One region of the Lysinibacillus sp. S1 genome, then DNA from elsewhere that is predicted to be linked to it. Evidence: riboswitches for the same ligand, from Rfam matches in the RefSeq annotation. Region 1 holds a riboswitch; each other region holds the start of a gene.

The links. Region 1 has a riboswitch for cobalamin ahead of cobT (nicotinate-nucleotide--dimethylbenzimidazole phosphoribosyltransferase). Riboswitches for the same ligand answer to the same signal wherever they lie in the genome.
Region 2: it holds a riboswitch for cobalamin, as region 1 does, so the genes downstream of both, ACHZEU_RS16380 (FecCD family ABC transporter permease) here and cobT (nicotinate-nucleotide--dimethylbenzimidazole phosphoribosyltransferase) in region 1, are expected to answer to the same signal.
Region 3: it holds a riboswitch for cobalamin, as region 1 does, so the genes downstream of both, ACHZEU_RS01820 (glutaredoxin) here and cobT (nicotinate-nucleotide--dimethylbenzimidazole phosphoribosyltransferase) in region 1, are expected to answer to the same signal.

What each region holds. Positions count from the first base shown of each region.
Region 1 is NZ_CP173154.1:1,484,866-1,492,576, reverse strand. Features, by position in the region: gene ACHZEU_RS07875 (glycerol-3-phosphate dehydrogenase/oxidase) at 1-1,021, shown strand, start outside; gene ACHZEU_RS07870 (alpha/beta fold hydrolase) at 1,025-1,942, shown strand; gene miaA (tRNA (adenosine(37)-N6)-dimethylallyltransferase MiaA) at 1,929-2,831, shown strand; gene hfq (RNA chaperone Hfq) at 2,929-3,159, shown strand; gene ACHZEU_RS07855 (rhodanese-like domain-containing protein) at 3,255-3,557, shown strand; gene ACHZEU_RS07850 (hypothetical protein) at 3,602-3,997, opposite strand; cobalamin riboswitch at 4,417-4,593, shown strand; gene cobT (nicotinate-nucleotide--dimethylbenzimidazole phosphoribosyltransferase) at 4,685-5,740, shown strand; gene ACHZEU_RS07840 (trimeric intracellular cation channel family protein) at 5,835-6,440, opposite strand; gene ACHZEU_RS07835 (methionine gamma-lyase family protein) at 6,782-7,711, shown strand, end outside.
Region 2 is NZ_CP173154.1:3,289,609-3,297,319, forward strand. Features, by position in the region: gene ACHZEU_RS16360 (ATP-binding protein) at 1-1,198, shown strand, start outside; gene ACHZEU_RS16365 (response regulator transcription factor) at 1,176-1,877, shown strand; gene ACHZEU_RS16370 (YdhK family protein) at 1,920-2,489, opposite strand; gene ACHZEU_RS16375 (biotin transporter BioY) at 2,593-3,189, opposite strand; cobalamin riboswitch at 3,343-3,530, shown strand; gene ACHZEU_RS16380 (FecCD family ABC transporter permease) at 3,676-4,722, shown strand; gene ACHZEU_RS16385 (heme ABC transporter ATP-binding protein) at 4,728-5,519, shown strand; gene dapF (diaminopimelate epimerase) at 5,572-6,429, shown strand; gene ACHZEU_RS16395 (multidrug efflux SMR transporter) at 6,511-6,825, opposite strand; gene ACHZEU_RS16400 (multidrug efflux SMR transporter) at 6,825-7,178, opposite strand; gene ACHZEU_RS16405 (TetR family transcriptional regulator) at 7,253-7,711, opposite strand, start outside.
Region 3 is NZ_CP173154.1:343,282-350,992, forward strand. Features, by position in the region: gene dut (dUTP diphosphatase) at 42-479, opposite strand; gene nrdF (class 1b ribonucleoside-diphosphate reductase subunit beta) at 492-1,460, opposite strand; gene nrdE (class 1b ribonucleoside-diphosphate reductase subunit alpha) at 1,448-3,541, opposite strand; gene nrdI (class Ib ribonucleoside-diphosphate reductase assembly flavoprotein NrdI) at 3,538-3,897, opposite strand; gene ACHZEU_RS01820 (glutaredoxin) at 3,894-4,118, opposite strand; cobalamin riboswitch at 4,235-4,413, opposite strand; gene ACHZEU_RS01825 (hypothetical protein) at 4,784-5,065, opposite strand; gene ACHZEU_RS01830 (SHOCT-like domain-containing protein) at 5,075-5,461, opposite strand; gene ACHZEU_RS01835 (DUF2089 domain-containing protein) at 5,474-5,839, opposite strand; gene ACHZEU_RS01840 (ABC transporter ATP-binding protein) at 6,030-6,836, opposite strand; gene ACHZEU_RS01845 (ABC transporter ATP-binding protein) at 6,846-7,616, opposite strand; gene ACHZEU_RS01850 (ABC transporter permease subunit) at 7,630-7,711, opposite strand, start outside.

The DNA of each region.
Region 1 (7,711 bases):
GGATCATGTGACGGGGAAAATGCTCAATGTCCATGCCGCCCAAATTGTGAATGCAACGGGTCCATGGGTTGATGACGTACGACAAAAAGATAAAGTAGCAGATAACAAGCAATTACGTCTAACAAAGGGCGTTCATATTGTCATCAAACAAAAGGATTTTCCACTAAAGCAAGCTGTTTATTTTGATATTGCTGATGGTCGCATGGCCTTTGCCATTCCACGAGATGGCAAAACCTATGTAGGGACGACGGATACTGTCTATGAAGGTAATCCTGTACATCCAGTGGCAACACAGCAAGATGTGGATTATCTAATCGAGGCTGCAAAAAAGGTCTTTCCAACAGCTACTATTACAAGAGACACAATAGAATCCTCTTGGGCAGGCGTACGGCCACTGATTTATGAAAAAGGCAAGGATCCATCAGAAATTTCAAGGAAAGATGAAATTTGGACAGCGCCAAGTGGTTTAATGACAATCGCTGGTGGCAAGCTTACGGGCTATCGCCAAATGGCTGAAACGATTGTCGATAAAATTGTGAAGACCCGTCGTTACAAGCATGCAAGTGCCTGTTTAACACGTGAGCTAGCACTTTCCGGTGCAAAGGGAATTAACGCTATAAATTTCCCTGACTATATTGCCTATAAAGCACGAGAAGGCGTACAGTATGGCTTAAATTATGATGAAGCCAAGCAGCTTGTACAAAAGTATGGCACGAATGTAGATGCTTTATTTGATCGCGTGAAATTTTTACATGAACATGGTAGTACAATGCCTCTTGCCTTACATGCTATGCTACTGTATGGCATTGAAGCTGAAATGGTCTATACACCAAGCGACTTCTTTATTCGTCGTACTGGTTTATTATACTTCGATATTGAAGCAGTAAAGCTTTATAAACAGCAAGTAATTCAGGTGATGCAACAACGCTTGAATTATACGGAGGAGCAAAAAAATAGGTATATTGCTGAATTAGAGCAAGCCATTAACGATGCAACAAATTTTGTGAAAGAAGGGGAGTAAGGGATGGAGCGTTATATTCAAATGTCGGATGAACAATTTGTCTTCACTCGAACATTGGAGCCTTCAACGCCATGTATTGGACATATTCACATTTTGCATGGCATGGCAGAGCACAGCGGTCGCTATTTAACATTTGCGAAAACACTCAACACAGCAGGCTATGTTGTGACGATGCACGATCACCGTGGGCATGGTGAAACGGCAGCATATAATGGGACATTGGGCTTTTTTGCTGAAGAAAACGGCTTTGAGCGTGTTGTAAAAGATGCTCATGAAGTGATTACACAACTTCACGCACCATACGCTAATGTACCATTTATTCTCTTTGGCCATAGTATGGGTTCTTTCATTACTAGACGCTATATTCAATTATATGGAGAGCAAGTAGACAATGTTATTCTCTGTGGCACTGGAAATGTGACAGCCTTGCATGCTGTAGGAAATCTAGTAGCCAAGGCTTTAGCTAAGGGGCTAGGAAAAGAAACTGAAAGTAAGCTGTTAAATCGATTGAGCTTTGGTAGCTTTAATAAGCGATTTCCCAATCCGAAGACTGCCTATGATTGGTTATGTTCAGTACAACAAGAGGTGCAAAAGTATATCGATGATCCCTATTGTGGCTTTATTCCAACGAATCAATTTTTCGTGGATTTGACAACTGGCTTTGCCACACTAAATCGTAAAAAAGAATTAGCAAAAGTAAGAAAAGACCTTCCTATTCTCTTGATTAGTGGCAGTAAGGATCCAGTTGGTGAACAGGGGCTAGGCGTTTACAAAGTTGCTGAACAATTAGCAGCGGTGGGGGTAGAGGATGTAACGGTTTATTTATTCGAGGATAAACGACATGAAATTTTAAATGAAGACAATCAAGAAGCGGTCTTTCAAGTTTTATTACGGTGGTTAGAAAAATATGATAGAAACTAAATTGCAGCAGGCAGAGGTCGTAGCAATAGTGGGGCCGACTGCCTCAGGTAAAACGGCATTAAGCATTGAACTGGCAAAAAAATATCACGGTGAAGTCATTAATGGTGATTCCATGCAAGTTTATAAAGGGCTCGATATTGGGACAGCTAAAATTACCGAAGAAGAGATGGAGGGCGTTCCTCATCATTTACTAAGCTTTTTAGAGCCTACAGAACCCTTTTCGGTAGCAGATTATCAAAAATTAGTACGTGCGAAGATCGCGGAAATACAAGCTCGTCAAAAATTACCTATAATAGTAGGAGGCTCTGGCTTATATGTACAAGCTGTCCTCTATGATTTCCAATTTACTGATGAAAAAGTAGATGAAGAAGCACGAAAAGCCTACTATGAGGAATTAGCAAGGCTTGGCCCTGAGGCAATGCATGACAAACTAAAACAACTAGACCCTCAAACAGCGGAGACAATCCATCCAAACAATACACGTCGTGTTATTCGTGCATTAGAAATGCTGGAATTAAGCGGTGTATCAAAAGCAGCTGAAGCACAAAATCGAGGGGAAGTACCCCTTTACAATCATGTTATTTTAGGGTTAGGTCAAAACATGTCCCGTGACGTGCTATATGACCGTATTAATCGTCGTGTTGATTTAATGATGGAAAATGGTCTTCTGCAAGAGGTGAAGGGACTATGGCAGCAAAATATCCGTGGTGTGCAGTCTATACAAGCCATCGGATATAAAGAATTATATGATTATTTAGATGGCAAATGTACCCTAGAGGAAGCCATTGATAGCTTAACACAAAATTCCCGTCGCTATGCAAAAAGACAGCTTACTTATTTCCGTAATAAAATGGATGTCCATTTTATTACGCCGGATGATCGATTATAAGAATAAAGAAGAATTTCTAAAAATTACTAATTGATAAATTGGTAGAACATGCTACTATAGGAATGAAGAGGTAGAAAGTTAGTAGGGAGGCTATTTGATGAAATCAATCAATTTGCAAGATACGTTCTTGAACCAACTACGTAAAAACAGTGTTTTTGTAACTGTATTTCTGTTAAACGGATTTCAGTTAAAAGGGACTGTGAAATCATATGATAATTTTACAGTATTACTACTTGATGCTGAAAATAAGCAGCACCTAATCTACAAGCACGCCATTTCTACATTCGTACCAGCAAAACAAATAGAGTTTTTAGAGACAGAAGTATAATAAGTATGTTAAACAGTTAGTGTTCTCACACTGGCTGTTTTTTTTGCTACAAGCTATAATGATAGTGGAATTTGATATTTTGGAGGACAAAGTTTATGAAAACAATGGAAACAACACAATTATTAGATCTGTTAGATGCAAATGAGGACCTATATATTATCGATGTTCGTGAAGAGGATGAAGTAGCACATGGCATGATCCCAGGTGCTAAACATATTGCACTCGGAACTATCCCTGAACGTTTAGAGGAATTAGATGTAGAAAAGCCATATATTATTGTATGTAAGGCTGGAGCTCGTTCTGCCAATGCGTGTGCTTACTTAGAGGCACAAGGATTTGATGTAACAAACCTTGAAGGCGGCATGCTGGCTTATGATGGAGAATTAGAATTTAAATAAATCATGAAAAAAAGAAAGAGCATATACTCTTTCTTTTTTCATGATTATTTTTTCACGGCGTCCATGATAAAATTAAAATTCTCTTCAAAGTTTTTGTAGATATTAACATTTTTTTGTCCCTGCACTTTTGAAGCATAACTAGCAAAGTTTAGACCAGCTCCATAAATTTGTAGTGCTCCATTCGCCAAATCCCCTTTTTGGAGAAGCTCAATGCCATCTTTCAAGAAATTTTGACTCTCCTCGAAATGACACTCCGTAATGTATTTATCACCACTATGAAATAATTTTAAATTTTCTAGTATTTTATTTGCTGTCTCTTCGCTGATCGAAGCGTCGATATTGATTAATAACTGATTGATCGGTTTTACGAGTTTGGCATAGAGGCTATCGTGCGTTTCACAGGTTTCAGCAATAGCGTTTCTTAATTCTTTTGCATTCATCGTATCTACTCCTAACTTTTCATCGTTTTACTATTTGATACTTACCCTAATTTTAATCAACTGAATACTGAATTTTTAGAAATAATTTATGTTTACATTGAACAGATTATTAAGGTTTTCAACTTTTATGTTCAACATTACTCAGTGAATTGGCAAAACATATGCTACGGAAGGTAGAGATGATGGAAAAGTCTGTAGTTTATTTGTTAAGACAATTGATTTAGTAATTAGTTCTTGTACAAGCTGAGTGTTAGGCATAGAGAAATCTTTAAAAGCAATAATTAAGGAAGACTAGGAATCAAGTGAAAGATTCACAGGCTATTGATAAGCTTATATTGGGAATTGGAGTATGTACTAAGTTAACACTCAAAAAATTTTTTCCTCTTGACACTAAAAAAGTTGTAAAGTAGATTTAACATAATTACATAAAAGCAATAGGTGCCCACTAGGGAGAATAGGGAATAAAGTGAAAAGCTTTAGCGGACCCGCCACTGTATAAGGGAGTTTCATAGTGTATGCCACTAGCGAAAAGCTGGGAAGGTACTATGAGGTGTTGAACTTGAGCCAGGAGACCTGCCTACATGCTTTAGAAGATATAGATGATGGAAAAGTCTGTAGTTTATTTGTCATGACAATAAACTACAGACTTTTTATTTTGTCTTAATGAGAACGAGAGGAGAAATAATCATGCAATTATTACAAGACACGATTCAAAACATTCAAGGGGTTGATATGAAAAGTATGGAGCAAGCTAGAATGCGGATTGATGCGCTTTGTAAGCCCCCGGGTAGCTTGGGTAAACTAGAATCAATTGCCGTACAGCTCTCTGGTATAACAGGACAATTATATCCGACGGTCGACAAAAAGGTGATGATTGTCTGTGCTGCAGATCATGGTGTTTGCGAGGAAGGTGTAACCACGAATCCACAAGATGTTACGGTCTTTCAAACATTAAATTTTCCTAAGGGGGGTACAGGCGTTTGTGCGATTGCGGGGATTACCAATGCAAAGGTGGTCACAGTAGATGTGGGAGTAAAAGAAGATATTTCACTTGATGCAGGTGTCATTATTCATAAAATTAAATACGGTACCGATAACATGGCACACGGTCCAGCTATGGCCAAACAAGAAGCCATTCAATCGATAGAAGTAGGAATCCGTGTGGCCACTGAGGAAATCATAAAAGGTGCTGATGTACTTGGGACTGGAGAAATGGGCATCGGCAATACAACACCAAGTGCTGCGATATTAGCTGTTTTGACGGGATGCAACCCTATCGAAGTAACGGGGTTTGGTGCAGGAGTAGGCCAAGGAGGCATTGCCTATAAAGCGGCAGTTATTGAAAAAGCAATTACCTTAAATAAGCCTAATCCAAGTGATGTTATTGATGTTCTGGCTAAGGTTGGAGGGTTAGAGATAGGGGCGATGACAGGTATTATTCTTGGCGCTGCTGCCCATCGTAAACCCGTTGTCATTGATGGATTTATTTCGACTATAGCCGCCCTCATTGCTTATAAGCTCGAACCAAAAGTAATCGATTATATCATTCCTTCCCATGCTTCAGAGGAACCAGGGGCAAAAATTGCCGCTGCCTTACTGGGCATTGAACCGATGTTGCATATGAATATGCGTTTAGGCGAAGGTTCTGGAGCAGCCTTAGCCTTTCCTCTTTTAGATGCAGCTTGCTCGATGATGAAAAACATGGTGACTTTAGAAGAATCAATGCAGTTGTTAAAAAGGTAAGTTAAATGTCTCTTTTTTAATCAAATAAGGAATGAAACATTAGCTTAAACAATAAAACAGCCAATGACTTAATTTTTGGTCATTGGCTGAATGGTTATGCACGATTTAACTTTCGTAATGGCAAGCGCCACTTCATCATATAGGAAAGAATACGTAAAGCTGTAATCACTGCGAATAAAATATAAAGGAATATGTCCCCTGTAAAAACCTCGAATCCGATTAGCAGTCCAGCAAGAGCTGCCCAAACACCATAAACTTCATCACGGAGAACTAATGGTTTTCTTCTAGCTAATAAATCTCGTACAATACCACCACCTGAACCTGTCAAAACAGCAGCTACAATGACTGCGCTCACTGGCATATCAAGCTTGACAGCATAGAGTGCGCCTTGAATAGCGAATGCTGATAAGCCAATCGCATCTGTGAAGTTACCCCAACGATGCCAATGTTGAATCAGATGATGCGGAAAAATAAAGAATATCGTAATCGCAGCAAGCGCTATTTGAAACATCATATCCTGTCCCCAAAGCGTTGTGACAGGTAGTCCAATGAGTAAATTTCGAATAGCTCCTCCACCAAAAGCAGTCACAATACCAAGTATATATACACCGAATAAATCGTATTCTTCTTCCATGGCAATAATTGCCCCAGAAATAGCAAAGGCAATTGTTCCTATAATACTAAAAACCTCCCAAGCCATCCCTTTCACCCCTTCTATCAATAAATAAACTTTATTAAAAGTTAAAAGACTTTTTACGTAACAGAATCTATGAATTTAATAGCCAAAATCGGTCATTAAATACGCTTCTTGAAATAAGTCCGCACATTAGCTTAGCGTAAAATCCCCTTAGAAACAATAGGCAAGTTTTACAGGTGCACATACAAATTGATAAAATGTGATTAAAATAAAGAAAAACATTCGTCAAAAGCGTTCATATACCAGTAGTTGGTTAGGGAATTCTAGAGTGATTGAAGTCAATTTAGATAGTCAATAAATCTTCCTGATTGAAATGCGAGACATTGTGAAATGGAGAAGAAAGAATGACGTTTACATCAAATTTATCAACAGAAACGCTGTCATTAGCGGCAAAAGTAGAGGAGCAAGTTCGGCCTTATCATGCCAAGGTAGAAGAAATGGCGTTCTACAATCAGCAGAAGGTGCTAGCAGCTTTCAGAAAGCATCAAGTAAGTGATTATCATTTACATCCATCAAACGGCTATGGCTATGATGATGAGGGACGGGATAATCTAGAGCGTGTTTATGCGGAAGTATTTGGTGCAGAGGCAGCCATAGTCCGACCACAAATTATTTCAGGGACACATGCAATCACGCTTAGTCTATTCGGTGTTTTGCGTCCTGGTGATGAGCTGCTTTATATTTCTGGTCAGCCATATGATACATTGCAATCCATTGTCGATGGTGGTGATAAAGATACAGGTTCACTGAAAGATTATAAAATCGGTTATCGACATGTGGATTTACTAGATAATCAGGTCATTGATTGGGCAGGTGTAGAAGCGGCCATTACAGCACAAACCAAAATGATTGCGATTCAGCGTTCAAAAGGCTATGCAACACGTCCATCCTTTACAATTGAAGAAATTGTAGAAATGTGTGTAAAGGTACGTAAAATAGCTCCGAAAGCTATTATATTTGTAGATAACTGCTATGGCGAGTTTGTAGAGGCGCAGGAACCTACAGAGGTCGGTGCTGACTTAATGGCAGGATCGCTCATTAAAAATCCAGGTGGAGGCTTGGCTAAAATTGGTGGCTATATTGCTGGCCGAGCAGATTTAGTGGAGAAATGTGCCTATCGTATGACATCTCCAGGTATTGGAGCCGAAGCGGGGGCCACATTAAATACACTAGGTGATTTTTATCAAGGATTTTTCCTGGCACCACATGTTGTATCGCAAGCACTAAAAGGGGCGATATTTACAGCTGCAATGCTTGAGGAAATCGGCATGAGC
Region 2 (7,711 bases), 1.8 Mb from region 1:
CGTTCTTATGGAATCAGAAGCAAGTACAGATGTCGTGGTGACTGACCATTTCGGGACAATCCTTGCATCCTCACAGCCACATCAAGAAATCAGTGATCTGATTCGTGAAATAGAGGGGGAAATACCTTATGAAGGAAGGGTTTTACAAGACAATTGGCAAGAAGTTAAAGCAATTGCGACTATAAGCCCTATTCAAAATCAGCAAGGAACGATTGGCTATGTATTTATGTTTCAAAATACCGATTCCATCCATGCATTAATGAAACGGCTGAATAAGCATTTTCTCATCGTGGGTATTGTATCTGGTCTAGTCAGTATTGCAGTCATTGTTGTTCTATCTCGTAAGCTGGCTAAGCCACTTATTCAAATGAAAGAGGCTACATTGAAAATGAGTAAGGGTGATTTTACAGTTGCTCTTTCTACGAATGGAAAAGATGAGCTTGGGGATTTATCAAATGCTATCCAGCTTTTATCCAATGATTTAAATCATCTAAGGCAAGAGCGTAAGGAGTTTTTATCGAGTATTGCACATGAGCTTCGTACACCGCTAACTTTTATTAAAGGCTATACAGACATTCTTGCTAAACGGGATTTAACAGAGCAAGATCGTCAAAAGTATTTAGCTATTATAATAGAAGAAACAAATAGACTTTCTAGATTAATCAAAGATTTATTTGATTTAGCGAAAATGGATGAAAACTCATTTGTAATTGAAAAACATTGCTTACATTTAGAGCCGTTTTTTACAAGCATTGAAGAAAAATTAAGTCCCGCTTTTCAAGATAAAGGTATCTATTTAGTTGTACGTTGTGATAATGGCTTAACACTATGTGCAGATGAAGCAAGACTTGAGCAAATTCTGATTAATCTATTAAATAATGCATTAATCTATTGTGCACCAGGAGATATGACTACAGTCACTGTAAAACAAGACAGTGGAATTTTAAGCATCATCGTTGAAGACACAGGGAAAGGAATTCCAAAGAAGGATTTACCGTATATTTTTGATCGGTTTTATCGAGTGGAAAAATCACGTAGTCGTGCTTTAGGTGGATCTGGACTTGGGCTTGCTATTGTCAAGGAGCTAGTACAAGCACATGGGGGAGAAATAAAGGTTAGAAGTGAAATAAATAAAGGGACTACTTTTGAATTATCATTTAAAGGAGTAGAAATGAATGAAAACGATTTTATGCATTGATGATGAACCAAGAATGTTAGATTTATTAACCCTTTATTTGGAACCACTATTTAATTGTAGAGCAATGTCTTCTATACAAGAGGCATTGCATTTTTTAGAAGAAGAGCATGTGGATTTAGTTCTTTTGGATATTATGATGCCAGAGATGGATGGGTGGCAGGTTTGCCAGGAAATTAGGAAGTTTTGGGATGTTCCTATCATTATGCTTACTGCAAAAGGAGAACACGCTGATATTGTAAAAGGTTTAAATCTTGGTGCTGATGACTACGTTTTAAAGCCTTTTGATGAGGAAGAATTGTTAGCACGCATACATGCTGTATTAAGAAGAACGATATCTGAAGAAAAAGTGATTAACTTTGAAGGGCTTTGTTTAGATAGAGAGTCCTTTGAAGTATATTTTCAACATAAGGCAATTCCATTAACACCAAAGGAATTTGCCATGCTCGCCCTATTTTTAGATTATCAAAATAGAGCATTTTCTAGAGAACACCTTATACATGCCGTTTGGGGATATGATGTAACGATTGAAGATCGTACCATTGATTCACATGTACGTAATTTACGAGAAAAATTAAGAAAAAGTGGTTTTCCGGCGGATGATTACTTGCAAACCGTTTGGGGCATCGGCTATAAATGGCATAAGTCTGCAAAGAGAAAGCAAATGGAACATAAAAGCTAGAAAATAACCTCTACCAGAATTGAAGGTAGAGGTTATTTTCTATTATTTTGGACTAAGCTCTTCTTCTGTTACCCATTTATGATTTGTTACAGCTTCACCACTTGTAGTGGAAGTATAATCAACCATATATACAGTTGTTTGCACAGCCTCGTCAATAAGGACAGTCGCATTTTCCATACCTTCCATATGTGTTGCGTCCGTTTTTACTTCTGTTCCAGGAGCCAGTGGTGCTTCTTGTGGGTCAATTAATTCTTCATGAATTACCCACTTATGCTTTTCTATTCGCTTTCCACCAGATGTAGGCTCATAGGAAATAACATAGGCAGTTGTAGTATAGGCACCTACTATTGTTGCTTCGGCCCCTTTCATACCTTCCATATGTCCATCTGTAATAATGGCTGTGCTTCCTATAGGAAATTTCGGATTTTCAGCTTTTTTTAACGTTACTGGTACTTCGCCAGAACTTGAATGGTTCATTGTAGAATGATCCATTTCTTCAGCAGCTTCATTAGAAGTGGACGCAGGTTTTGTTTGATCCTCTGTACAAGCCGATAAACTAATTAGAGCGACTACTGATAATAGTCCGACTGACCATCTTTTATTGAATTTCATATGATATCCTCCTCACTATGTGCTCCTAATGTAGCAAATAAATATGCAGAAACGATGGATATAACCTATGAAAAACATTTCTCTAGTCTGGCGGGGAGATATGCTATTGAATGGGCATGATCTTCAATGTTTTTTGTAATCTATGGGCGAAGATACCAGCAAAAATAGCTAAAATAATATCTTTTGGTAGTGGAGGAATCATCCAAAGCCAAGCGAGCTTATATGAAAAATTCTCTGGCGCACTTGCCCATAGCTTATAGGCAAAAAACATCCAATTTGTTCCTATCAAATAATTTATAGCCGTTGCTACCAAAGCAGCTACGATAAAACTTTTCTTTGTTCCGCTTCGTTCTACGATTAACCCCGCAACAAATGCCGCAAATATAAAAGTAATAATAAACCCAAAGGTAGGGCTTAAAATTTGGCCAATTCCACCCCCGAAACGAGCAAAGACAGGAGCTCCTGCCAATCCTACGCACATATAAATTGTGCAGGCGAGCGCACCTTTTCTACTACCAAGAATAAGCCCTGCTAAAATTGCAAAGAAGGTTTGAAGCGTAATGGGTACACCACCTACTACCATAAAAGGTGCAAAGGAAGTGATATTAGCACCCACCATCATTAGCGTTGTAAATAATCCAATGTAGGTAATGTCAACAGTTCTTAACTTATGGTGACTATGTTGTGTAACAGTTGCCATGATTTCACCTCGTTTTATAAGTTATTACTGCTAGTGTAAAAAACGAATACATTTGTGTCAACTTTATTATTTGTATAAGTTAACGCAATTACTGAATTAAATTGAAGTAGACTATCTATCTATAAAAATGTATGATAGAATCGTCACAATTTTATAACTTCAAATACTATTGGTGTGACATTTTGAATGTCACTTAAAAGGGAAGTCGGTGGAAGTCCGACGCTGTCCCGCAACTGTAACGATGAATCCTATAATATGATTTGCCACTGTTTAAGAATGGGAAGGCAATTATAGGATAGTGAATCGAAGCCAGGAGACCTGCCATTTAGTAATACCTGTAATGCCCACGAGGATGCAAGCAATTACGGACAATAGCTGGATATTTTTCTGACTTTGTTTAATCTTGGGTATTTCTATGCGCATTTTCGCATGGGATACCTTTTTTTATTGCTTCATTCATCAATATTCAGTAGGAGTTTAAAACAGATGAATAAAAAATTTATGTTATTTTCCTTCGTACTTTTCATGGTATTAATTGTTTCAATGACCTTTGCTGTAATRGTTGGCTCAGTTACAGTTACACCGTTATATGTATGGAAAGTCATTCTTTCTAAAATTCCTTTTATACAAAATTCGATCGAGCAAGATTGGAGTCGCTCTCAGGAAATCATCATCTGGCAAATAAGAGCACCTCGTGTTTTGCTAGCTGCGATAGTAGGAGCGGGGTTAGCTATTGCAGGGGCAGCCATTCAGGCACTAGTACGTAATTCTATTGCAGACCCGTATATTCTAGGGATTTCTTCAGGGGCAGCTGTCGGAGCTACTTCTGTGATTATTTTAGGAGCCTTTTCATTTTTAGGTATTTACGCTCTTTCAGTATCCGCATTCCTTGGTTCATTACTTGCCATTGCACTTGTCTTTTTCTTATCACGTGTTGGGGGACGTGTCTCTATTTTCCGCTTGCTATTGGCAGGCATGGCTGTGTCCTTTATCTTAACGGCTATCTCTAACTTTATTTTAATGATGTCAAAGCAAGAAGGGGCCTTAAAGGCTGTTATGTTTTGGATGCTAGGTAGTTTAGCTGGAGCCAAATGGAATAATATTGTGATTCCAGCTTTCGTATTCTTTATTGTATTTGGGCTACTGTGGCTACACTATCGCAATTTAAATTTATTATTACTAGGAGAAGAGGCGGCAGTGACATTAGGCGTTAATCTTCAGCAATTCCGTATTCAGTTAATACTACTAGTATCTCTATTAACAGGTGTGCTTGTCGCAGTTAGTGGTTCTATAGGATTTGTGGGATTGATTATTCCCCATATTGTGCGTTTAATTGTGGGCTCAAACTATAAATACGTAATACCTATCAGTGCTTTAATAGGTGGAATATTCTTAGTGTGGGCAGATGCCTTTGCTCGAATTATTATTGCTCCTCAGGAAATGCCAATTGGTATTATTACAGCTTTTTGTGGAGGACCATTTTTCATTTGGCTTCTCCGTCGTAACAATTATTCTTTCGGTGAAGGAGATTAACTTCCATGACATTAGAAGCGAAAAAAGTATCATTCTCCATTTACGATCAGCGTATACTGCATGATGTAAGTATTCAAATAAAAGAAAAGCAATTTGTTGGATTAATTGGTCCTAATGGGAGCGGAAAATCAACATTGTTAAAAAATATGTATCGTCTCCTAAAACCTGAAAGTGGCTCGGTAGTATTAAATGAGCAAGATATATTAAAGCAATCAAGCAAAGCAATTGCGAAAAATTTGGCTGTTGTAAGCCAAGAGACACCCGTATTATTTGATTTCACTGTGCATGATTTAGTCAGTATGGGAAGAACCCCACATAAAAAGCTGTTAGAGCTTGATCAAGAGAAAGATTTTCAAATTGTTAAAGAGGCTCTTAGGCAAACGGGCATATCGCATTTAGAGAAACGAAGCTTTAGTTCGCTTTCTGGTGGCGAGAAAAAACGTGTCATGGTTGCAAGGGCACTCGCTCAACAAGCACAGATATTAATATTAGATGAGCCGACGAATCATTTAGATATTCAACATCAACTTCAACTTATGGATTTAATTCAGACTTTGCATTTAACCGTAGTAGCAGCTTTACATGATTTGAATATTGCTGCTATGTATTGCGATCAAATTTACGTTTTACAGCAAGGGCGAATAGTTTGTCATGGTACACCAGAGGAAGTACTTACGCCAACAGTGCTGCAAGATGTATTTGGTGTTTTTGCGGATATTCAAATACATCCAATGACAGGGAAGCCGTATCTTACATATGTTCCTGAACAGTTCACGAAGGGGTTTAGCCAAATATAGAAAAGTGTCATCTTCTATTAGATACATAAAACAACCTTTAAGGAGTGACTGTATGCAAATAGCCTTTACGAAAATGCATGGTATTGGCAACAGCTATATCTATCTTGATCTTTTCCAACATGATTACAAGGAAGATATCTTTTGTGAATTGGCTCAAAAAATGGCCAATGTCCATACTGGTATTGGCTCAGATGGATTGATTATTATCCAACCCTCTAAAATTGCTGACTGTGGTATGCGTGTATTTAATAAAGATGGATCTGAGGGGACAAATTGTGGTAACGGTCTTCGCTGTGTTGCTAAGTATATTTTTGAACGTCATATTGTACGACAAGAGCTAATTACGATTGAAACGAAATCCGGGATTATGCTGGTACAGGTAGTGGTGCAAGACAATCGTGTAATAGAAGTGATTGTCGATATGGGCAAGCCTCTCTTATTGCGCAAAGACATTCCGATGTTAGGAAACCCAAATGAGCTTGTCATCAATGAAATATTTCCTTTACCCCAACAAACTCTTTTAGTAACAGCTTTGTTTTTGGGCAATCCCAATACCGTAGTTTTTGTGAATGCGATCGAGCAAGCACCATTAAGAACATTAGGCGGTATTATAGCAAACGATATGAGATTTCCTTATCGCTGCAATGTTGAGTTTGTAGAGGTTGTTCATGAGAAGGCATTAAAATGCTGCGTTTGGGAACGAGGTTCGGGTATAACAGAGGCATGTGGGACAGGTGCTTGTGCAGCGGTAGTGGCTGCTATATTAAATGGTTTTTGTCAGAAGGGAGAAGAGATAGTAGTCCAACTTAGTGGCGGTGACTTAGTCATACGATGGGCTGACAATGATCATATCTGGATGCGTGGACCTGCAGAATTTATCGCGGATGGTATTTATGAATTTTTATCTTAATTACTCCCATTTCATGCCATTTTAAATAAATGAATACAGGACGCCTCCGATTTAAGAGTGGCGTCCTATATTGTAAAGCCATTAAGATACTGCTTTTAAGCCTGCTACACCTACGATAATTGCTATGATACTGATAATACGTGATAGATTTTTGGATTCGCCAAAGAAAATGATATTTACGAGTACAGCTCCAACAGTACCAATTCCTACCCAAACAACATAGGCAATACTTAACTGCAAATAGTTGAAGGATGCATATAAAAGGGCAAAAGACACACCAAAACCACCAATATATAACATTAAGTTTCGTAATGTTTTATGCTGACTATAGAAGCGTAAGCCAACCACACCTATAATTTCAGACAATGCAGCTAAGATAATAAGTATCCAACCCATTATACATTCTCTCCTTTCGTTTGCATCTGCTCTTTAGAGGAATTATCCGCTAATTTTAGACCAATCACACCTAATAATAAAATAATCATGAACAGTCCTTTAATGGCATTAAATTCTCCTTCGAAAATGAAAATATCCATTAATGTGGTACCGATTGCACCTGCTCCAGCGAAAATAGCGTAGACTGTACCAGTAGGTAAGCTCTCACAAGCCTTCGATAAGAAATGAAAATCTATAGCAATGATTGTCACAATAATTATCCAATGCCACCATGAGCTTGCTACGTTAAAGCCAAATACCCAAAGCAATTCAAATAAACTTGTTAAAACGACGTACATCCATTCTTTTTTCATCAATAAAATCCTTTCTATTAGGTAATACAATGACTGACATTCAGTCATTTTCGAGGTAAAAGAGAACGTCACTTTTATGGGTGACGTAGGCCAAGTGCGTGAGATAGGAAGTCTATAAGCTCAAGCTTGAGCAATTTCATTGTTTCGTCCTTGCTATCATCAAATAAATAAATTTGTTCAGCAGCAGATTCAATTAGACCAATCATCAGTTTAGCAGAACGTGTTGGGTCAATTGAATCACGTATCATTCCCTGTTGCTGGCCAGATAATAAGAAATGACTCATCCAGTCATAATAGGGTGCATATATATTTTCCCATTCTTTTAAATGCTCAGTTTGCGCAATACCTGCATAAATAAGTGCAACGATATCTCCATAATCTTTCGTGATTAAGAAAACCATTTCCACAACCTCTTCAAGTTGCTGTTCAAAGGGCTTATGACTTGAAATACCTTCATCTAAGGTAGCAATAATTCTTTCTACCATATTTTTTGCAATAGCAGGCATAACAGAAAGGCGTGATGGGAAATAAAG
Region 3 (7,711 bases), 1.1 Mb from region 1:
GGATTTTTAAGTAAACTTTATGAGGTTTATATATAGGTACGCTATTTCGTACCACTTGCACCAAATCCAGATTCTCCACGGACCGTTTGAGATAATTCATCTACTTCCACTAATTGAATAGAAGGAACAAATTGAATAACCATTTGAGCAATGCGCATTGATTTTTCTACGATAAATGGTTCTTGACCATGGTTGATTAAAATAACACCGATTTCGCCTCTATAGCCTTCATCTATAGTGCCTGGGCTATTCAGTACAGTTACACTATGCTTTAATGCTAATCCACTTCTTGGTCGAATTTGGGCTTCCGTTCCCTTAGGTAATTCAATCTGTATACCTGTCTTAATGAGTTTGGCTACGCCTGCTGGGATTTCTACTGCTTCTATGGAATAGAGGTCCATGCCTGCATCACCAGGGTTGGCTTGTATCGGTAGCATGGCATCAGCGTGAACTTTTTTAATTTTTACTTCTAGATTCATTGTTCTTCATCCTTAACGATTAAAATTGAATGTGTCATCTGTGATTGGCGCAACTTTTGCCTTGGCATAGGTAGCACCTTTTTGTGAAAAGAAATCATATGTGGAGCCTTCATTACGAATACCATTCATCACAATTGGATTAACTTCCTCTTCTGGGAACATGGCTTCAAAGCCGACATTCATTAAAGCTTTATTTGCATTATAACGTACATATGCTCGCACTTCAGGTGATAATCCTGTTTCCGCATAAATATCATCTGTATACTTCATTTCATTTTGATATAAATCTAATAATAGCTCATAGCCCCATAAATGTAGCTCTTCTTGCTTTTCCTTTGAAAATTGCTTGAATAAATTTTGAGCAAAAAATCCAACTGCTACCCCATGGATAGATTCATCGCGCAAGATGAGTGAAATAATCTCGGCACTGTTTCGTAGGAAGCCTTGTCCTCCTAAGTATAGTGGATAGAAAAAGCCAGAATAAAACAGGAAAGATTCAAGCATAACGGATGAAAACATCGCTTTCCATAAGCTCTCTGGATTGCCTTCTTCAATACTATTATAAATGTCTGCTATTTTATTGGCCTTATACTGTAGAAATTCATTTTTCTTAACCCATTCAAATAGCTCGTCGATTTCTTCGTTTGTACAAAGCGTTGTGAAAATATAAGAATAGGACTTGGCATGTATCGCCTCGAATGCATCAAAAACGGTTAGGACAGCCTTTTCCTGTAAATCGTCTGTATAAGCAGCAACACGATTCATCCCGATATTTGTTTGTACAGTATCCAGTAAGGTTAATCCTGCAAATACTTTTTTATATGTGTCCTGATGCTCAAAGCTTTTCCATTGTTTAATATCTTTACTGACCGCAATTTCTTCTGGAAACCAAATTTGCTTCCATTGCTGGTCCCAAAATATTTGGGCAAGCTCACTTGTTGCCTTATTCCAATTGACTGCCTCATAAATTATATTTGACATGCTACACACTCCTCTAAGCTTTGTAATCGTTGACGAACATAGTAAACAGACTTAATGCCCTTTATCCACGCATAAATGTATACTTTAGCCAATTGTTCGGTTGTCCAATTGTCCTTTACATAAAGCGTCATGGAAATACCTTGGTCAACGTGCTTTTGAGAAGCTGCATATAAATCAATTAAATCATAAGGATTCACATCATACGCCTCCACATATAAATGACTATTGTCATTTGTTAAATGAGGCATTGGATAAATGGTTCTACTATCGGCGTAATCACGAACCTCTACGCGCTCTGTACATGGTGCGATTGAAGCCGTACAGCTACGAATATATGAAATACTACCAGTTGGGGCAATAGCCAAACGATAGGAATGGAATAGACCGTACTGCATTACATCCTGCTTTAACGTTTCCCACATCTTGTTTGTGATGATTGGAATATTGCCAAGCGCCTTCAACACAGCAGGCGATAGTTCTTCTTCAGTTTTATTGATATATTGGTCAAAATAGCTACCTGATGCATAATCACTGTCCTCAAATCGGTAGAAGGTTGCAGCTTTTTCTTTCGCCATTTCCATCGAAGATTTCAGAGAATAATAGTTCATCGCTTCCATAAAGTGATCCATGAAATCAATGGAATCTTTTGAGCCGTACAGGATGCCTTCTGTCACGAGATGCCCATGGAGGTTCATACAGCCAAGCCCTACTGAATGCATTAATTGATTGGCTTTTGCAACAGACGGTACATTCTTAATGTGCGTCATTTGCGATACATTCGTTAATAGGTGCATGGCTGTATCGACTAATGCGCCGAAATCATTGACTTTACTTGCTGCATGGATATCGATGGAACCTAAGTTACACGATACATCTAATCCATAGTCATTTGGTTGATCCTGGTCCGTAATGATACTTGTCTCTTGTACTTGTAAGATTTCTGTACATAAATTGGACATTTTGACACGTCCAATATTTTTTAAAGGATGTACCTTATTGACATTATCATCAAAGATTTCAAACGGATAGCCTGATTCAAATTGTGCTTTTTTCACCTCTGTGTAAAGCTTACGTGCATTTAAACGTTTAATTTTACGAATTTTAGGGTTATCAAGTAGCTCGTAGTACATGTCTGAAATGGAAATTTCAGACATACGTTTGCCATATTCTTTAAAAATATCATATGGGCTAAACAAAACGATATCCTTATCACGTTTCATCAGTTCGAAGAAAATACTAGGTATAATAATCCCTGTTGAAAGGGTAGCGAGGCGAATTTTATCATCAGCATTTGGTTTTTTTGATGAAATGAAATTTTCTATGTCTGCATGGAAAATATTTAGATAGACAACACCTGAGCCATTTCGTTGCCCTAACTGATTAGAATAACTGAAAGAATTTTCTAACAGTTTCGCTACTGGGATGACACCACTTGCACGATTTAATATCTCTTTAATTGGATCACCTAATGGACGTAAATCTGTTAAGTTGACCCCAACTCCACCACCAAGGCGTGATAGCTCTAAACAATAGCCAATATTTTCAGCAATACTATTCATGGAGTCATCCATTGATAATTTAAAGCAGCTTACTAATTCACCACGTGCTTTCTTGCCACTATTCAATGCAGTTGGTGTGGCAGGTTGATAGGCTTCCATCATCGCTTCGACAGAACGTTCTGCTAAAGCTGTGTTGCCTTGAGCTAAATACAAAGCAATAATAACAATACGATCCTCATATTTTTCTAAAATCTCTTCGCCGTCACGACTTTTCATAGCATAGCTATCATAAAACTTGCTGGCGCTCATAAAGGATGGGAAACGGAAATTATAATCATAGGCTTTTTTATACAACTTCTTAATAAATTCCATTTCGTACATGTCGATAAATGCTTTCTCATAGTAGCCCTCATCAACTAAATAGCGGATTTTTTCCTCAATATCTATAAAATAACGCAAACGTACGTTGACATACTCTAAAAAGTAGCGGCGCGTAGCTTCACGATCTTTTTCTAACTCAAGTAATCCAGTTGTACTATAACGATTCAGTACGTCATTATTAAGCTTTAAATAGGTTTTCATCTCATTACCCTCGTTTCATAAAACGTTTGTATTGCTTCATAATCTGTTTGATTGCCTCGTAAATCTAATTTCCTTACTAAGGGTACATGATAGGTAGTAGCAATTTTCTCACCAGCAGCGCCAAATACATGATGGCCAAAGTTACTATTGCCACTGGCAACTACTCCTTTACAAAAATCTCTGTTTTTTTCTAAAAAGCGTTGCACCTTCGCTGGAATGTCACCTAAACCATCTGTGTAGGTAATTAAAAGATACGGCTTATTCAGTCGCAATTCTTCAGAGAGCTCGATAGCTTCTGCCTTTAATTTGGATACAACATTTCGGACATTGCCTGTACGACTTGCATAAACGATCATAGGGTAATCAACTCAATTTGAGAAACAATTTCCTGAACATCTCCTATAAAGGTTTCATTCATTTCTAAAACAGGCACACTTAAAAAACCTGCATCTATAATGGTTTGCTTAGCTTGTTCATCGTGATCAATGTTAACAATTTCTGCTTCAAGTCCTGCACGTTGTAATTCAGATTTTACCCACAGGCATTTTGGACAAATTGTTTTCGTATAAAGTTTCATAGAAATCCCTCTTTTCATAAAATAAAAAGGCTATCTCTTTAAGAGAGATAGCTAAAATGGAAACGTTAACATACTAAAAATACCGACGTTCCCATCTCTTAATCCCCGAAGAAATGATTAATTTGTTTTATAAAGGCAGGTCTCCTGGCTTTGCTTCATTCTCTGATTTCCTTCCCATGCGCATGCACAGTGGATGCTATCATCGTCAGCTTAACAGTTGCGGGGACAGCGTCGGAATTGTACCGAACTTCCCTTTTAAACTACATATAGTAGTACCTTAGTAAAACGAACACAATATATTGTTGTTGTTCAATAGTTTTAAGTTTACCATCCTTCAAATGAAAAGTAAATCTAGATTCTAAACTTCTTTATTTTTGGATTATTCAGTATTTTTAATTATGTAGTTCCAAATAGATTACCACTAATCACTTATACCCAAATCAAAAATCTATTTTTAACGATGTACGTGATTTTCTATTAAAATGGATCTAGAATTCTAATTTGAGTTTAAAGAAATCTTCTATTTTATGTACCATTGAAAAATAGTTGTCTCTATCGTAAGTCCTGAAATAATGATCATCTCTTACCCATTTCAAATGATGCTCATTACATTAATAAAGAGCATGCTTTTATCATAACATGCTCTTACCATTCTATCATTGGGATTATAGTCTAACCTTAACCTCAGTCCCGTCCTGAGCTTTGACATCGACTAGCACAAGTCCTTTATAATTTTGTAGTTCCTTGATAATCGGCTTTAACATTTCTTTGTCGATGAGGGGAAAGGTAAAGTCTATTTTCTTTTTATCGAAGTATGCCTTTGTCCACTTATTGGCTTGTTGCTGAATCCATTTAGAAGTTAAAATGGAGAGGACAATGGTTAGCACAGTATAGGGAACAGGGACGGTAAAGCGAACGTCTTTTGCTTTCACTTTTACATGCATCATTCGTCGCCTCTACTCAATGAAGACTGCAACGGAATCTCCGTTTGCTGATTTTATATCTACAATTTGTCCATCTAGTTCATTTTCAATTGCTTCAAGAAGAAGATTGATGTCGATATCTTTTACGTATTTTTCAGATTGCGGAATACTTGCAGCGATGCTGTGTCCTGCCATCAATACGGCTTTGACAAGTTTAATTGGTAAATTTACCGTGACATTATCATTTTCGGTGGATACAACACGGACCTTTAACGTTTTATCTAAATACTTTGTTTTTTCCACAAATTTATTCTCTGATTCTTCTTTCTGTTGTAGCACTTGAATCAGCTCTGATCCTTTATCCGCATCAATTTTGCCCTCTTGAATCATCGTTAACACTTTTGTAATTTCCTCTTTCATGGTCGTTCCTCCCTATTCGTCTTTTAAGAGCTTTATGGCTTCATCTGTTGTGATTTCGCCATTTTCAAGCATGCTTACAATTTTTTTCTCATCTACTTCATTTTTCTTCTTTTGAGCATAGCCAAGGGATGAAATAATATCATTTAGCTTGCCTCGAACTGTTGGATACGAAACCCCCAGTTCCTTTTCAACCTCTTTAATATTTCCTCGGCAGGTTAAAAATACTTCCACAAAATGAAGCTGATCCTGTGATAAGGATGCTAGCTTCGACAATTCAAACTCATTTTCAATGGTCGTGTGACAATGAGAACACTGTAACTTCGTAATTTTTAATGTTTTACTGCAGACAGGACAATTTGTGATTACTTGATAAGCCATAGTGAACTCCTTCCTTTAAGTTAAGCTGATTATATAATAAAGAAATTAAAGATGTAAATAATAAAATTAATAATTTTAATTAAAAAATAAATAAAATTAATATCTTGATTAATTTTATTTATTTTTGTTTCTATATTGCTTTAAAAATTAAGAAAACGCCATTTTTAATTTCTCAAAATGGCGTTTCTGTTTAATTGGGTCTATCCTTCTTTTTTCTTTCCCGCGGGTGTGATGGCAAAATTGCATTGTATAACGCTTGTGAAGCGGGGTGCTGATATGTCCCATCCTTGCCTATCTCCTCCACTAGCTGACCATGCTGCATCACAAGGATGCGATCTGACATAAAACGTGTGGCCTGTAAATCATGTGAAATGAATAGATAAGCAAGCTGTAGCTCTTTTTGAAGTCTTTGCAGTAGCTCTATAATCGTCTTTTGCAAAATCATATCAAGACTACTAATGGCCTCATCTAAAACAATCAGTTTCGGCTTTAATGCAAGAGCTCTAGCAATGTTGACTCGTTGCTGCTGTCCCCCACTTAGCTGTGAGGAATAGTTTTGAGCCATTGCCCACTCTAACTCTACACAGTCTAGTAATTCCCTTACTTTCTGTTGTCGCTCTGCTTTGCTAAAATGCTCGAAATTCAAAAACGGTTCTTCGAGTATTTCGAAAATCGTCTGTTTTGGATTAAATGAATGATAACTATTTTGAAAAACAGCCTGTAAATTTCTTCGTATCATTTTTTTCTCTTTGCTGGGTGCTTCGTATAAATTGACACCTTGAAAGATCAGCTCTCCGTTTGTTGGTCGTTCAATCCCTAAAATAATGCGCCCTAATGTGCTTTTTCCAGAACCACTTTGACCGACGATGCCAAGACATTCTCCTTCCTGAAGTGAAAATGTCACATTCTCTAATACAGGGGCTTCCTGTCCTCGTTTGAATAGAAATGGTCTTTGCGCATAGTATTTCTCAATATTTTTTACTTCTAGTAGCGTCATTTTATCACCTCATAGCATTCTCGCTTGTAAAAGTTTCTTGGTATAGGGATGCTGAGGCGCATCAAAAAAATCAAAAACATTTGCTTGCTCAACGATTTCTCCTTGATACATCACAGCCACATCGTCCGCAAGCTCAGCAATGACACCTAAATCATGCGTGACAAGGAGTATGGTAGCATCTGTTTCTGAGCGAATTTGATTAAATAGTGTTAATACTTGTTTCTGATTGATGGTATCCAGAGCAGTCGTAGGCTCGTCTGCGATGTAGAGGGAGGCCTGTATCGCCATTGACAGAGCAATCATCACTCGCTGTAGCATGCCTCCACTTAACTGGAAAGGATAGTAGGACAAGAGCTGCTCTGGCTGAGGTAAATGAACTTTTTTCAAAGCATCAAGGGCGATCTGTCTCATTTCTTTTTTTGTAAGCTTAAAGTGTGCTTTTAATGTTTCTCGAAAATGACTTTCAATCGTTTGAATATGATCAAATGCAGCGGATGGGTTTTGCAAAATCATCGAAAGATGTCTGCCACGATAAGCTCTCCATTTAGTAGCTGAAACGTTTAATAAATTTTCTTGCAGATAGAGTACGTCCCCTTGGCTGACATGGGCAAAGGACGGTAATGTTTGCATGATGGCATGGCAAAGCATGGACTTGCCACTGCCACTTTCCCCGATAATTCCTAGGACTCGCCCTTTATAAGCTGTCAGGTTGATAGAGGTTAATATATTTTTCTCCCCTATTTTGACTGTGAGGTCTATCACTTCTAAAACTTTCTCCATAACTTCCCCTTTCCTAGTCAAGCCTTTTTAAACGATTTGCTAATTGATTAAACAATAACACAACAAGGATGATGGCAAGTCCTGGATAAAGCATT